3 linked regions of the Labilibaculum antarcticum genome follow. The main gene of each other region encodes a partner of the protein of the gene in region 2 in a complex. Links are inferred from orthologs where the notes say so. Each region holds a gene or a part of one and is shown on either strand. Other genes may lie near its edges. The genes, in order: tsaE, tsaD and tsaB.

What was found.
Region 1: the proteins of tsaD (region 2) and tsaE are in contact, whole or in part, in a crystal structure (PDB 6N9A), measured with the Thermotoga maritima proteins. The link is inferred for Labilibaculum antarcticum from one-to-one orthologs. Residues at the interface, in WP_004082750.1 of Thermotoga maritima: Cys10, Asp11, Arg49, His50, Leu82, Gly84, Gly135, Gly136, Glu154, Thr155, Leu156, Asp157, Asp158, Ser159, Glu162, Asp165, Lys166, Arg169, Leu170, Tyr175, Lys213, Thr214, Leu217, Tyr218, Gln221, Arg222, Asn324; in WP_004082108.1 of Thermotoga maritima: Leu37, Gly38, Lys46, Lys57, Val59, Lys60, Ser61, Thr63, Phe64, Thr65, Leu66, Met67, Val69, Pro71, Tyr82, Arg83, Leu84, Asp86, Asp88, Phe89, Asp93, Ile128, Asp130, Glu131, Arg134.
Region 3: the proteins of tsaD (region 2) and tsaB are in contact, whole or in part, in a solved structure (PDB 4WQ4), measured with the Escherichia coli proteins. The link is inferred for Labilibaculum antarcticum from one-to-one orthologs.

The regions. Positions count from the first base shown.
Region 1 is NZ_AP018042.1:2,529,312-2,534,625, forward strand. What follows is about bases 874-3,828. They hold tsaE (tRNA (adenosine(37)-N6)-threonylcarbamoyltransferase complex ATPase subunit type 1 TsaE), read left to right. Parts: upstream 874-2,120; coding sequence 2,121-2,537; downstream 2,538-3,828. Other genes in these bases: porX (T9SS response regulator signal transducer PorX), read left to right, coding at 874-2,095; ALGA_RS10005 (alanine dehydrogenase), read left to right, coding at 2,625-3,828; ALGA_RS10010 (HAD family hydrolase), read right to left, coding at 3,814-3,828. In the rest of the region: porW (type IX secretion system periplasmic lipoprotein PorW/SprE), read left to right, coding at 1-457; more of porX, read left to right, coding at 542-873; more of ALGA_RS10005, read left to right, coding at 3,829-3,848; more of ALGA_RS10010, read right to left, coding at 3,829-4,677. UniProt on the Escherichia coli protein: Required for the formation of a threonylcarbamoyl group on adenosine at position 37 (t(6)A37) in tRNAs that read codons beginning with adenine.
Region 2 is NZ_AP018042.1:1,151,660-1,156,774, reverse strand. The notes cover bases 1-2,756. They hold tsaD (tRNA (adenosine(37)-N6)-threonylcarbamoyltransferase complex transferase subunit TsaD), read left to right. Parts: upstream 1-745; coding sequence 746-1,768; downstream 1,769-2,756. Other genes in these bases: ALGA_RS04235 (class IV adenylate cyclase), read right to left, coding at 2,328-2,756; ALGA_RS04250 (translocation/assembly module TamB domain-containing protein), read right to left, coding at 1-555. Also shown: more of ALGA_RS04235, read right to left, coding at 2,757-2,870; ALGA_RS04230 (chemotaxis protein CheB), read right to left, coding at 2,994-3,560; ALGA_RS04225 (CheR family methyltransferase), read right to left, coding at 3,560-4,402; ALGA_RS04220 (response regulator), read right to left, coding at 4,412-5,115.
Region 3 is NZ_AP018042.1:1,926,172-1,931,291, forward strand. What follows is about bases 935-3,695. They hold tsaB (tRNA (adenosine(37)-N6)-threonylcarbamoyltransferase complex dimerization subunit type 1 TsaB), read left to right. Parts: upstream 935-1,838; coding sequence 1,839-2,552; downstream 2,553-3,695. Other genes in these bases: ALGA_RS07485 (TolC family protein), read left to right, coding at 935-1,626; ALGA_RS07495 (DUF3108 domain-containing protein), read left to right, coding at 2,571-3,338; efp (elongation factor P), read left to right, coding at 3,482-3,695. In the rest of the region: ALGA_RS07480 (efflux RND transporter periplasmic adaptor subunit), read left to right, coding at 1-147; more of ALGA_RS07485, read left to right, coding at 265-934; more of efp, read left to right, coding at 3,696-4,051; ALGA_RS07505 (PP2C family protein-serine/threonine phosphatase), read left to right, coding at 4,171-5,120. UniProt on the Escherichia coli protein: Required for the formation of a threonylcarbamoyl group on adenosine at position 37 (t(6)A37) in tRNAs that read codons beginning with adenine.

The sequences.
Region 1 (5,314 bases), 1.4 Mb from region 2 along the record:
CAGTAAAACACTATTTCCATATCTTGATTTCTTCAAAGAAAATTACCTGAATGATGAGACGGTTTCAGAGGTTAAGCCTATTGAAGAATTAGTTCAGGAAGGTATTTATACTTATAAAGAGGATACGCCACACTATTTTGCATTGGTTTATTCGACTGATAATGTTGATAAAAAACTGCTTTTAAACGGAATTAAAAAATACAACATAAAAACCTTAAAAATAGAGGTTCGCAGCTTGGATGAGAATCGGGAAATTCTTTTGGTTACCAACATGCGAAATAAAAAACAGGCCATGATGTATTTCAGAGCAATTGTTACGAATCGTATGCTTTTTGAACCGGTAGAGAAGGTCAACTATCGAAATTTTGTGATTTCTGATGAAAATTTAGATGTTTTTATGAAGGATGGCGATCCTGCTATCTACCTGGAATTCTTTAAGAAGTGGTATCTTAGGTAAATTTGGTGAAATAAAAGCAGGTGCTTTTCGTTACCACTAGTAGTAAGCCAGGTTGTTTCCTGGATGAAATTAAAATGAACGTTTGTGAAAGATATTACGATACTTTGGGTGGATGATGAGATTGAGTTGTTGAAACCTCATATTATTTTTTTAGAAGGGAAAGGATACATTGTAAAATCATGTAATAACGCTCATGATGCTATAGACATGGTTCGGGAGGATCATTTCGATTTGATTCTGCTTGATGAAAACATGCCAGGCATGAGTGGTCTGGAAGCCTTGGGTGAAATAAAATCGATCGATTCGGCACTTCCTGTTGTGATGATTACCAAGAATGAGGAAGAGGATATTATGGATGATGCGATTGGAAAGCAAATTTCTGATTACCTGATAAAACCTGTGAATCCAAAGCAAATATTGCTTGCCATTAAAAAAAATCTTGATAAAAAGAGATTGGTTTCGGAAAAAACAACCACAGCTTATCAGTCGCGATTCGGACAGTTGGGAATGGAGATTAATGATTGCCGCAATTTTACCGATTGGATGAAAATGTACCGGAAACTGGTGTTCTGGGAGTTGGAACTCTCCAATATTGAAGAGACGGGAATGGACGAAATTCTGCGCATGCAAAAGAATGAGGCCAACAATCTTTTTTCCCGATTTATAAAGAAGAATTATCTGACATGGCTTGAGCCAGATTGTAAAGAAAAGCCACTGTTAACACCTTCCGTATTCAAAGAAAAAGTTTACCCTTTGCTTGAAAAAGGACAAAAAGTAGCTTTTATTCTTATCGATAATTTACGCTACGATCAGTGGCAAACACTATATCCGGTAATTAACAATTACTATTCGGTGGTTGATGATGATATGTATTATTCCATCTTACCCACGGCAACGCAATATGCCAGAAATTCTATGTTCGCAGGTTTAATGCCATTGGACATTCAAAAGAAGCATCCTGGTTATTGGATTCATGAAGATGAGGATACAAGTAAAAATCTTCATGAAGAGGAATTTATTGGTTTTCAGTTGAAACGTGATTACAAGGACGTAAGCTACAATTACGAGAAAATAAATAACGAAAAAATGGGCGCTAAAGTGATGGAGAACATTAGCGCTATTCTGGAATCTCAATTGAGTGTTTTTGTTTACAATTTTGTGGATATGCTTTCGCATGCTCGTACAGAAAGCGATATGATACGTGATCTGGCTCCTGATGAGGCTGCTTATCGTTCTTTAACCCTTTCGTGGTTCGAACACTCGATGTTATTGGAATTGATTAAGAAGCTGGCCGAGAAGAATGTGAAGCTGATAATTACTACTGATCATGGTTCAATACGGGTTCAAAATGCTGTTAAGGTAATTGGCGACAGACAAACGAATGCAAACCTTCGATACAAGATGGGTAAGAATCTGAATTACAATCCAAAACATGTTTTTGAAGTAACGGATCCACGAAAAGCACTTCTGCCTCAGGTAAATGTAAGTTCTTCTTATATCTTTGCACATGGCGAGGACTTTTTGGTTTATCCGAACAACTTTAACCACTACAGTTCCTATTATCGAAATACCTTTCAGCATGGAGGAATTTCACTCGAGGAAGTTTTGGTTCCATTGATAACTCTGACTCCACGCTAGAAATTAGATATCAATTATTTTAAAAATGAGTGTATTAAAAATTAACTCCCTGAAAGAGATTAATGCCGTGGCAAAGGAATTTCTTTCACTGGTGGGAAGTAAGCGTGTATTTGCTCTTTATGGAGCAATGGGAGTGGGGAAAACGACCTTTGTAAAAGCCATTTGTGATGAAATGGGTGTAGAAGACACCATCAATAGTCCTACATTTTCGATTGTGAACGAGTATCATACTTCAAAAGAGGATATCATTTATCATTTCGATTTTTATCGGATTGAAGATGTGAAAGAAGCTTATGATTTTGGGTACGAGGATTATTTCTACAGTAATGCCATGTGCTTTATCGAATGGCCCGAAAAAATTGAATCTATTCTGCCGAATGATGCTGTAGCGGTTCTTTTTGAAGAAGAAAGTGATGGTAGTCGCACCATTACCATTCGTTAATCAAGGGATATGCATAATAGCAAAAAATTGTTTAAATTGTAGATTCATTAACTTGTTAAAATCTCTTTTAATATTACAATTTTGCATATGGCGCCACGAAGTCAAGGATCAAGGAATTTTCCGATTGGGCAAGAATTTTATCAGCCTAAAGAAGAAATGTTGGAAGTTGAACGCCGACGGAAACAGTTAGCAATCGGTATCCCAAAAGAAGAGAATAAAGGCGAAAATCGAATTTGTTTAACACCTCAGTCTGTCGAAGTTTTGGTGAATAATGGCCATGATGTAATGGTTGAGCGAGGCGCTGGTCTTGCTTCAAATTATACAGATAAAGAGTACAGCGATAATGGAGCTCTAATAGTTAATGCAAAGAGCGAGATTTATCAATGTGATGTGATCATGCAGGTTTCACCTTTTTCGTCTGCCGAAATTGATATGCTCCGAGGAAATCAAATCCTTTTTTCTGCTCTCCAAATAAAGAGTCAATGTGGTGAGAACATTCGCAAGTTAATGCAAAAGAAAGTGACTGCGATTGCGCTGGAATTGGTGAAGGATGAGCATGATTTTTTCCCGGTTGTTCGTTCCATGTCCGAGATTGCAGGAATTTCAGCCGTAATGATTGCTGGTGAATATTTAAGCAAGTCTCATGGAGGAAAAGGGGTCATGCTGGGGGGAATTACTGGAATAACACCAACCGAAGTGATTGTTTTGGGAGCAGGAACCGCTGCTGAATATGCAACGAGAGCTGCCAGCGGATTGGGTGCAATGGTGAAAGTGTTCGACGATTCAATTTATCGCCTTCGCAGATTGGAAGATCATTTAGGACATCGTGTTTTCACCTCAATTTTTCATCCTCATGTTCTTGAAAAGGCATTGGCTTCTGCCGATGTGGTAATTGGAGCCTTGCGCTACGAAAAAAATATAAGTGGTTTTATCGTTACCGAGGATATGGTTGCCAAGATGAAGCCTGGCTCAATTATTATCGACCTGAGTATCGATCAGGGCGGTTGTTTCGAAACCTCAATGATGACCACTCATAAAGATCCGGTATTTAAAAAGTTTGGTGTTTTGCATTATTGTGTACCCAACGTACCTTCTCATGTTGCCCGAACTGCCTCACTTGCTTTAAGCAATATTTGTTCTCCTTTGTTGTTGCAAATTGGACATAACGGAGGCGTTCATCAGTTTATTAAATACGATGTTGGCTTGCGTCATGGAACATATATTTACCGGGGAATCTTAACCAATCGCCGATTGGGCGATTCGTTTGGAATTTTGGCTAAAGATATCGATTTGTTGCTTGCTGCGATGTAGTTGGTGTTTCTAAGATTCTTTCAACAGCTTTCGCAAATCCATCTTCAATAACACTATCAGTTACCTGATATTTTAATCGTAATTCTTTGGGAGCATTGGCTACAACAAAACTGTGTTCACCCCAATCGAGCAGATCAAAATCATTGTAATCATTGCCTATTGCAAGCGATTCAGTGGCTTTAATTTGTAATTTGTTGCATAGCCATTGGCATCCTTGCCCTTTCGAAATGTGCTCAGGGAAAATCTCCATCCAAATGGATTCATGATCGAGTGGTGATGTGGCACGAATAATCTTGATATCAGTAAATTTTGTCTTTAACTCTTCAAACCAATCTACTCTATTAGGAAGTATGGCTAATATCTGACAAGCATCCCGTTTGGTGTCTTCCAGTTTACCTACCGGTGTAGAAAATTGCTTGTAGAGAGCCAGTCTTCTGTCAAAATCTAAATTTTTATTTCCAGTTTGATAGTACCAGAATTGATGATTCAATGGAATGGGATCTAGAATCATAAAATCAATCTCATGATCGATTAAAATTTTCGATAACTCCAAAACTTCTTCCGCTTCAATTTGTTGAGAGTAGATCAATTCCTTGGTGTCCCATTGCATGATGCCCGCTCCCGATGAGAAAATAAGATAATCAATCGGAAAATCTTCGGGCAATACCGCCAAAGCTGAATAAAGGGTTCTTCCCGTGGCAATCACCCTTATAATCTCTTTATCATGAAGACTCACCAGAGTATCGTAATCTTTTTTGCTAATGCTTCCCTGCGAAGGAAGCAAAGTGCCATCTAAATCAGTAACTACGATTTTTATTTTTGGAGTCATAAACGAAAGTTTTGGAAGAATTCTCAATTTACCGATTTAGATTGACAATTCGAAAAGAGATGATGGTTATATAGGGAAATGCATTTTCTTGATTTTCAAAAAGAAGACTCCCACCTCCCGCAAGTCTGCGACCTGTGGCGATTAGCGAGACGTAATAATCTCAATTACACAAATTCTTATTGCATTGGGTTTTCTTACTTGTAAAGTAGTTCTGAGTCGCATCATTACAAATATAGCAGTGCAAGAGATTATGCCAAAGGAAAAAGATTAATAGAAGTTGAGTTAGTTTAGACCACAAGTCACAGACATCCTGGAGGTGGTTGAGTCCACACTAAGGGAAGTACGTTAGGTTCCTATTTATATTGTTCTCTACCAGGTTTCACCTTCTCCCTACCCAAAATGAGTACAACATTCCTGTCCGTGATGGCCTGCCCGCTGTCCCTGAGCACCACCATTCTGTCCGTGAAGCGCTTTTCCACTGTCCGGGAAGACCTATTTCTTGTCCCTGAAGCACTCCGTCTTGTCCGGGATGATCTACTTCTTGTCCCTGAAACACTCCATCTTGTCCGGGATGACCCTCTTTGTGTCCCTGAGGGGCTTATCTTGAAATCGCTAAAGGGATTTAGGGGTAGGTTAA
Region 2 (5,115 bases):
AAAATCAACAGAATCACCAACTATTTGGATGTCTCGGGCTTGAAGGTTAAGTTTTGAAACATAAATGTGGTTATAATTCATGCCAAATTCTTGTGGAATCGTATCAGGTGCGCTATATCCAAATTGGGAATTAATGAGATCAATATTAGCCACTGAAATTCCCCACGGTTTTTGAACTGTGCCAGTTCTTGTCTTCTTGGCACCCCTATTTGATAGTGAATCTAAAAAAACATCATAGTTAAACAATCTGTTTTCATCTTCATTAAGATTTACATAAGCTCTTTCTAAAGTAAGTTTGTTGATATAAATCTTTTGACGTTTTAAGCTGAAGGAATCAATTTTTGCTGTTAAGTTTCCAACATAAACAAGAGTGTCTTTTTGATAATCTTCAATATATAAACCTTTTAGTATAATGCTCTTGAAGGGGGATATGTTTACGCCTTTAATAGTAATTGGAGTGTTGGTTAATTCAGACAGATATTTTGCAACTTTTTGGCTCGCGTAGGTTTGAACCCGGCTATTCAAAAATACCAAATAGGTCAATATGGGTATCATAATGATAACCACTAGTGTCCAAATTGATATTTTGAGAAATTTTTTGATAATTTTGCTTTTTTATGAGTTGCACAAAATTAGCTAAAAAGTAGAAGAATATTACACCTATTATTGTGTTTGCAGTGTTTTTTGATTTTTTTAACTTTTTTGGTGTGTAAAGGCATTTTTATTCTGATTTAAATTAAAATTAATGAGTATAACCATATTAGGAATTGAGTCATCTTGCGATGATACTTCAGCGTCAGTATTAAGGGATGGAGTAATTTATTCAAATATCACAGCTAACCAAGATGTGCATATGGATTATGGCGGAGTTGTTCCAGAGTTAGCTTCCAGAGCTCATCAACAAAATATAATTCCTGTTGTGCATCAAGCAATGCTTAAAGCTGGAGTTACAGCAGATGAAATTGACGCCGTTGCTTTTACTCGGGGGCCGGGTTTAATGGGATCATTGATGGTTGGAACTTCTTTTGCTAAAGGTTTTGCCCTTTCTAAAAATATTCCATTAATTGAAGTGAATCATCTACAGGCACATATACTTGCCCATTTTATTGATGATCTGAACAGCAAGTATGATCATCCTGGTTTTCCGTTTTTGGCTTTATTGGTATCCGGAGGTAATTCTCAGATAATTGTGGTTAAAGATCATTTAGAGATGGAAGTAATTGGTGAAACCATTGATGATGCGGCGGGTGAGGCTTTTGATAAATGTGCAAAAGTGATGGGCTTGCCGTATCCTGGAGGCCCAATAATTGATCGAAATGCAAAATTGGGTAATCCGCTTGCTTTTGAATTTAGCCGTCCCAGAATTCAGGGATTAAACTATAGTTTCAGTGGCCTTAAAACGTCATTTTTATATTTTGTTCGTGACAGGATAAAAGAAAATCCGAATTTTATTGAAGAAAACATGAATGATTTGTGCGCCTCGTTGCAATACACCATTGTTGATGTTTTAATGAACAAAGTTAAAAAAGCAGCAAAAGAAACCGGGATTAAGCAAGTTGCAATTGCCGGGGGAGTCTCGGCCAACTCTGGCTTGCAAAATGCATTGAAAGAAGCTGCTGATAAGTTTAGATGGAAAGTTTTCATTCCTCAATTGGGATATTCTCTCGATAATGCCGCAATGATTGCCATTACGGGATATTTTAAATATCTGAAAAATGAATTTATTGAACAAGATGCGGCTCCTTTTGCAAGGATGACCATTAAATAATAAACAGAAAACGGAAGAAATAAAAGTCTTCCGCTTTTTATACATTCAAATAGTTTTTCAATATCGTGATTGCATTCTCGCTAAAACAACAGAGATTGACAGGTATGATTTCTTTACTTTTTAGTACAATTATTAGTTTGTGATCTGTAATTGTAAAATCTTTTATATCCTTTAAATAGATTTTTATTTTTTTCTTTCCCCAACCTGTTTTATAGGTTAATTTTCTTGCGTTAATAGTTAAATATTCTTTAGGATATAGGAATTTACAACCTAAGAGTAACCCAATAAAATAAAGTGAGCCGATTATAAAAACAAATAGAAGATATTCACTAAAAGGAAAGAAGTCTAGATAGTTGATGAAAACATAAAACAAAGCGGCGCAAATCAAAAAAGAAATTCCTAAGGCAAGTTGGATTCCTTTCGATTCGTTATTGTTAATTTTATGGTCTCGTATATCAAATTCAAACTGCAGCATCAATACCTAGCTTTAATTTTCTATTTTAAAGTTAGTGAATAGTTAGAATATATATGTAAAAAAACACTCCTGATTCCAGATTATTTATTCATCAACCAAAATCTGACTAAAGAGGTTATTTCGTTGCAACAGATCAGAGTACGATTCTGAAATTAAATCTTTTGCGTTGATTTCTAGTTCTTTAATGTATTGATTGCATTGTTTATGCAGTTTTTCAATAGAAATACAATTAGCACTGTCCATAGCTTTAACTTCAACAAAATCGCCCAATCCATCAACTGTATCAATGTGGAAAATTACATTATCAAGAAAGTAATTTTCTCTCGTTTTAACGACTACACATGCTTTGCCTACGGTCTTTTCAAGAATTTCTTTTAAGGTAGAATTGAGTGTTGTGGGATAGATGTTAACCTTACTTTCTTTAGCGCCTTTTTTGTCTTCTCTAATGTAATGAATAAGATTATTCTCATTGTTTTCTTCTCTAAACATGAGTATGCCTGATTTAGAATGAAAATAAGTGTCTGTTTGTTGATAGTTACCATTGCTTTTGGCACCAATTGATAGGAGTATTTTTCTGATTTTCTCCTTGTTCTTACAGTATGCTTTAAGCTCGATGTTAGTTAGCATTTTCTTTAAAATTAGTAGGGGCGAAAGTTCGGAAAAAATATTGATTTTTATCCTGAATCAGTAAAATCTGCTCTATTAATAACATATTAATGAAAGAAGAGCATGATAGATTTTATGAATAACTTAATCTGATTCGCTTAGCTCACTTATTTTTCGGAAAATCTGATCCAAATTTAAAATGTAGTCTGGTTGCATAATTTCGATTGCCGAAGCAGGCATAATTGTAGCGATAGCTGTTTCGGGATTTTCGACTATAGTAATTCCGCCATATTTTTGGATTTCTTTTATTCCTAAAGCTCCATCATGATTTAGGCCTGTTAAAAGAATTCCAATCAATTGATTTTTATAATGCCAGGCTGCTGATTCAAACAAGACGTCAATTGACGGTCGGGAGTGGTGAATTTTAGGATCTGCAGATAGGGCAATGGTTGAATCGTTTTCAACAAGTAAATGATAGTTTGGTGGTGCAAAATAGACTGTTCCGGCTTTTATTTCCTCCTTTTCTTCGGCTTCTTTTACAGGTATTTTACTCTTTTTATTTAAGTAATTAATGAAAGAGTCATTATTGTGATCACCAATATGAAGTACAATTAAAACTGCCAAAGAGAAGTCTTTTGGTAAATGAGTGATAATGGCCTTTAAAGCTTCTAACCCACCAAATGATGTACCTATTACAATGGCTTTAAGCATTAATTGATTCTCTTTTTATAAATTTTCTGTGAGGAATCGATGTTCGCGAAATCGCTTTCTAGTTGTGTAAACCGAAGACTCTCTTTTGTGCCTAAACACAAAAATCCGCTGGATGATAAACTTTGGTAGAATAAGTTGATCACCTTGTTTTGCAAATCTTTATTAAAGTAAATTAATACATTTCTGCACAGTATTAAATTAACTTCAGCAAAAACAGTATCGGTAACTAAATTGTGATCGGCAAAAACAATTTTTTTTGATAGGGATTGATCCAATTTAAGGGAACCATATTTGAGTGTGTAATAGTCAGAAAGACTGTTCTTGCCTCCAGATTCAATATAGTTGCGATTGAATTTTTCAAGGCCCTGAGTTGGATAAATTCCCAATTTAGCAATATCCAAAACTCTTCGGTTAAAATCTGTTGCATAAATCTGACATCTGTCTAAAAGATTTTCCTCTTTTAAAAGAATTGCAAGTGAGTAAACTTCTTCTCCCGTTGCACATCCGGCGTGCCATATTTTAATAAACGGATAGGTTCTTAGATTTGGCACAACTTGTTCACGAAAAGAAGAGTAAAATTCCGGATCCCGGAACATTTCAGTAACATTAATGGACAAATCTTCAAGCAAGCTGATAAAAAAACTTTTGTCTCGCAGAACTTTATTTTGTAATAGGGATATGGAATCAAATTTGCCAATTGCCATACGGTGCATTAAACGTCTTTTGATATGCGCTTTTGAATAATCTCTAAAATCGTAACCATATTTCTGAAATATAGCTTCCAACAACAAAGGAATTTCAATATCGATATTTTCAAGATCTTCAAGTTGGTTTGGATCCATTTTAATGCTCTATAATGCTAAGCTTTTTGATGCTTCATTTAATATTTTTCGAAGTCCATCTTCTTTGAATGGTTTACTAAGGAAATCGTTCATGCCAGCTTCGAGACATCTTTGTTTGTCTTCGATAAAAGCATTGGCCGTAAGCGCAACAATATATGTTGGTTCTTCAATCGTCTCAGATTTCTCGAAGCTTCTTATTTTCTCAGTGGCGCTAATCCCGTCAAGTACAGGCATTTGCATGTCCATAAGAATGACTTGATGACGATCTTTCTTATACATTTCGAGTGCTTCTACACCATTTTTTGCAATATCACAAGTCAATCCCATCATTCGAAGAGTAAGCATAACAACTTTTTGGTTGATAGGATTGTCTTCTGCTACTAATATAGATAAATTGTAAGGAGGTTTAATATCCTGATCCTCAATCATATTTATTTGTTTTTCTTTGTGTCCAAATCTCAATTCAAACATGAATTCTGAGCCAATTCCAAGTTCGCTTTCGACTATAATTTTGCCTCCCATTAATTGGGTGAGGTTTTTTGAAATGGCAAGGCCTAAACCTGTCCCTCCATATTCTCGGGTAATCGATTTGTCTGATTGAGTAAATTCCCTAAAGAGCTTTGTTTGTGCATCCTTCGATATCCCAATTCCCGAATCTTTAACAGAAAAGAATAAAGATACTTGTTCTTTTGTCTTTTCAATGCATTTTACTG
Region 3 (5,120 bases), 770 kb from region 2 along the record:
CAAATATTCGAAAAGAGATTTATTAAAACGGGTCTTTCGGATGGTATCAACATTGAAGTTTTAGACGGTATCACCAAAGACGATAAGCTTAAAGGAGCCAAAAAGAAAAAAATTGACAAAATAAAAGAAGAGAAAAAAGAAGAGTAAAATAAAGTTTCTTTTGATTGGCTTTACATTACAAAAGCAATTTGGCCATCTTCAAGCTTTCATTATTAGTTTAATGACGAAAAACTAGTTCTATCGGATCAAAAAATAAATAGACACATGAAAAAGATATTATTACTTGTCCTTGTTTTTGCCTTTTCCTTTTCCGGCATTTATGCGCAGGAATTATGGAATTTGGAAAAATGCATTACTCATGCAAAGGAACACAACATCAATCTTAAGTTGCAAAAACTGGATGCTGATGTTCAGGCAAACAATACCAAACAATCCAAACTTGATTTGTTACCAATTTTAAATGGTAGCACAAGCTACAACTTTAACTATGGACGGTCATTAAGAGCTGACAATACTTATGAGAACGCAAACAGTCAAACCGGTTCTCTTGGAATTTCATCGAATGTTACTCTATTTAGTGGCTTTCAAAAGTGGAATTCAGTAAAGCAAAACGAATTGGATCTTAAAGCCAATTTACAAGATGTTGAAAAGGCAAAAGAAGATTTAGCCCTGAATATCACATCCTACTTTTTGGATATCTTATTCAAAAAAGAGCTTCTTCAGGTTGCACATGAGCAACTAAAGGTTACTGAGCTTCAAATTAACAGAACAGAAGTATTGGTAGAAGCAGGAACCTTACCTAAAGGCACTTTAATGGAACAGAAAGCACAGGCTGCACGGGAAGACCTTGCGGTTGTGAATGCACAAAATGGGCTTGATATTGCTTTACTTGACCTTGCACAGCTATTAGATTTAAAAGACACTCAAGCGTTTGATATTGCAACTCCTGAACTTCCGGTTTTAAATGCAACCAGATCGATGGCTGACCCCGAATCTGTTTTCGTTAATGCTTTAACTTTCCGACCTGAGATGAAAGCCGCACAATACCGTTTGGAAAGTTCTGAGAAAGGTTTGATTATTGCAAAAGGTCAACGTACTCCAACTTTATCTATGTATGGATCATGGAATTCAGGCTATCGAAGAAACCAACCTGAATATGGCATTGCTTTAGACGGAAGTCCACTGATTATCCGAAAAGAAATGAAGCTTAACGATCAACTTAAATTATTTGAATCAAAAAGCTTTGGTTTCAACTTGAGTATTCCCATTTTTAATGGTGGTATTGTAAATCGAAACATTAGCAATGCAAAGATAAACATCGATCGTTCCAAATTGTATATGGAGAACTCTAAAAACACTCTTCGAAAAGATATTCAACAGGCACATGCTAATGCAAAGGCTGCTATGAAAAAGTTTTTCTCTAGTGAAACAGCAGTTTCTTCAACCGAAGAAGCCTTCCGTTATACCGAAGAAAAATTCAACTTAGGCTTGGTTAATTCTGTAGATTACAATCAGGAAAAAAACAATCTTTTTAAATCAAAATCAGATTTACTGCAAGCGAAATACGAATACATATTCCGAACCAAAATTCTAGATTTCTATAATGGTATCGAAATAAATTTATAGTCAAGTTTCAAATTCGAGAAAGCTCTCAACCAATTAATGGTTGGGGGCTTTTTTTACACCGTACGTGTTCCCTATTAGTTAATTGTCTTAGAAATAGGATGGTATTATTCAATTTTAATTAATTTGAAGCCTGCAATTGCATATATTTCAATTGTTATCGTTCACAATTCCTATTTTATCCTTTATTTTGCATTGATTTAAAAATATATCAAATGGCATTACTCTTACATATCGAGACATCAACAGCAGTTTGTTCTGTTGCATTAGGAAAAGATGGTGATTTATTGGCTCTTAAGGAGACCAAAGAAGGAATGAAACACGCAAGTCACCTCACCGTTTTTATTGGAAACATTTTAAAGGAAAATAATTTTACACCAGCCGATTTAGACGGAGTTGCTATTAGCATGGGACCCGGCTCTTATACAGGCTTACGAATTGGCGTTTCAACAGCCAAAGGAATTTGTTACGGTGCAAACCTGCCTCTTATCGCAATTAACACCTTGCAGGCAATGACAAAACCATTGCTTGACAATACTGATGTGCTTGCTCAAATAAACAATCCCGAAAAGGCTTATTACTGTCCTATGATTGATGCGCGAAGAATGGAAGTTTACACTGCATTTTTCAATAACAAAAATGAATTAATTAGAGATATTTCTGCTGATATCATTGATGAAAATTCCTATTCGAATGAACTTTCTGAACGGGAAATTGTTTTCTTCGGAGATGGTTCATCCAAATGTAAAGAAGTGATCAAAAGTAAAAATGGCATCTTTATTGATAGTATAACAACATCAGCGATAGGAATGATAAAGCTGGCTGAAATAAAATTTCAAAATAAGGAATTTGAAGATGTAGCCTATTTTGAGCCTTTTTATTTGAAAGATTTTGTAGCTACTACTTCTAAAAAGAATATCTTTAAATAAGAACTAACAATAATAAATATGTATAAATTCTCTCTTAGTATTCTTCTGATTTTTGTAAGCCACACAATTTCGTTGGCCGATTTTCCTATTAAGGATAGCGAAAAAGGAGAAAATTTAAGATATATTATACATTATGGAATTATTCGAGGCGGAAAGGCGAGCTTAAAAGTAAGAATTGAAAACATAGATGGTCAAGATCTGTATCATGCTACTCTAACGGGTAAAACTGTAGGACTATTTAATACGCTTTATAAGGTCAAAGACACATACGAGAGCTTTATTTCTCCTGAAACCTTGCTTCCTGTAAAAGCCATTCGGGATATCCGGGAAGGCAATTACAAAAGATATACCGAGATCGTATTTGATAGGGAAAAGAACGAGGTAAACTCTACACGTTCTGGAATTCATAAAGTCCCGGAAGGAATACATGATATATTATCAGCTTTTTACTTTGCCAGAGCCAATCATTTCAATTCAAATTTAAAAGTTGGTCAAGTTGTAAAAATTCAAACTCACTTTTCAGATGAATTATTTCTTCTTCAGTTTCGATTTATGGGATACGAAACAATTAACAGTAAAATTGGAGACATAAAATGCTACAAGTTTATTCCGATTGTGGCAACAGGCAGAGCATTTAAAGACGAAGATGACATGACGATTTGGGTATCAGCCGATGCAAACCGAATTCCTGTTCGTGTACAATTCGATCTTTTCATTGGCTCTTTGCGTTGCGACTTGACAAACTTTTCGGATTTCTCGTATGATTCAATCATCGATAACGACTAATTTACTTCTGCTTTTGCGGTATCTATTTCAAACAAAGCCTCGTAATATTTCAGTATATTAATTGTTTAGCCTATTTTTGCAAATCTCAATAGGGAAAACTTTTTCTTTCGTTAAAAATGATTTTTAAAAATTAATATTATATCATGGCATCTACCACAGATTTTAAAAATGGAATGTGTATTCAGTACAAAGGAGATTTATATACCATTACACAATTCCAACATGTAAAACCAGGTAAAGGTCCTGCCTTCGTTAGAACAAAACTGAAAAATGTTAAAACAGGTAAGGTTATTGATAATACGTTTAACTCTGGTGTGAAAATTGACATCGCTCGTATTGAAAGACGCCCTCATCAATTTCTTTACAAAGATGACATGGGGTACAATTTAATGCATACAGAAACATATGAGCAAATTGCTTTAGCTGAAGAATTGTTTAATTCACCTGATCTTTTAAAAGAAGGTGATACTGTTGAAGCTGTTTTTCATGCAGATACGGAAACACCATTGTATGTTGATCTTCCTGCTCATGTAGTAATGGAAGTTACTTATACAGAACCAGGCTTGCGCGGAGATAGTTCATCGACTTCTTCTTTGAAACCTGCAACTGTTGAAACTGGTGCTACTATTATGGTTCCATTATTTATTAACACTGGCGATTTAATTAAAATTGACACACGTGACCGTTCTTATTCTGAACGCGTAAAAGCATAGTTTTTCATAAACTCATCATCAAAAAAGGATTCTTTATGGAATCCTTTTTTTTTTTTAGTTTTCTCATTGGCTGGTGATTTGATAATTCCTAAATTAGCATAGAACATAAATCCTATATCGTGATTAAGCAACAATCTGTAAATAGTAAATTTAAGCTCAACCTTATTCTCAAAATAACTCAAGCGATTAATGAGAACTTATCGATTGATGAACTTTTAGAGCAGTACAAGAATATTCTGTTTAATGAACTAAAGATTGGGAAAATTGCTGTTTATAAATTTAATAGGCGCTGGGAAAAATTACTCGTATCAGGAATAAGCAAAGAATGTATTGATAAAATCAAGATTGAGAAACATCTCAGTAACTTTTCTGAGATAACTTATATATCAAGGGAATTGCCAGAAGTGTTTTGGTCTTTTGATTTTATTATTCCGGTATTCCATAAGAATTCTGTACTTGCTTACATTCTAATTGGTGATATTGATGAAGAAATGGAGGGAATGAGTCCTGCAATTCGTCACCTTAGCTTCATTCAAACCATTTCTAACATTATTATTGTGGCAATGGAGAACAAACGCCTCTACAAAAAATTACTGATTCAAGAGGCTTTTAAGAAGGAAATGGAATTGGCTTCAAAAATTCAGAGCCTACTAATTCCAAATCAAAGTTCTCTGCCACAAAATCAATATGTTTCTACTTGCGGATATTATCAGCCACATTTTGAAATTGGTGGTGATTATTACGATTTCATCAACTTTAACGATCAGGAATTGGGCTTTTGCATTGGTGACGTTTCGGGAAAAGGAATTCCTGCGGCTCTAATCATGTCTAATTTCCAGGCTACATTGAGAGCTCTTTTCCGTCCTGAAACTCCACTCGACGAACTCATGGTTCAATTGAATCAAAAAGTGTGTGACAATTCCAGCAGTGAAAAATTCCTAACCTTTTTTATTGGGATTTACAATTACACCACCAGAAAATTAAAATATGTGAATGCCAGCCATCACCCACCACTTCTTTACAATTTTGAAAAAGGGGAAACTACACTTTTAAAAATAGGATGTATTGG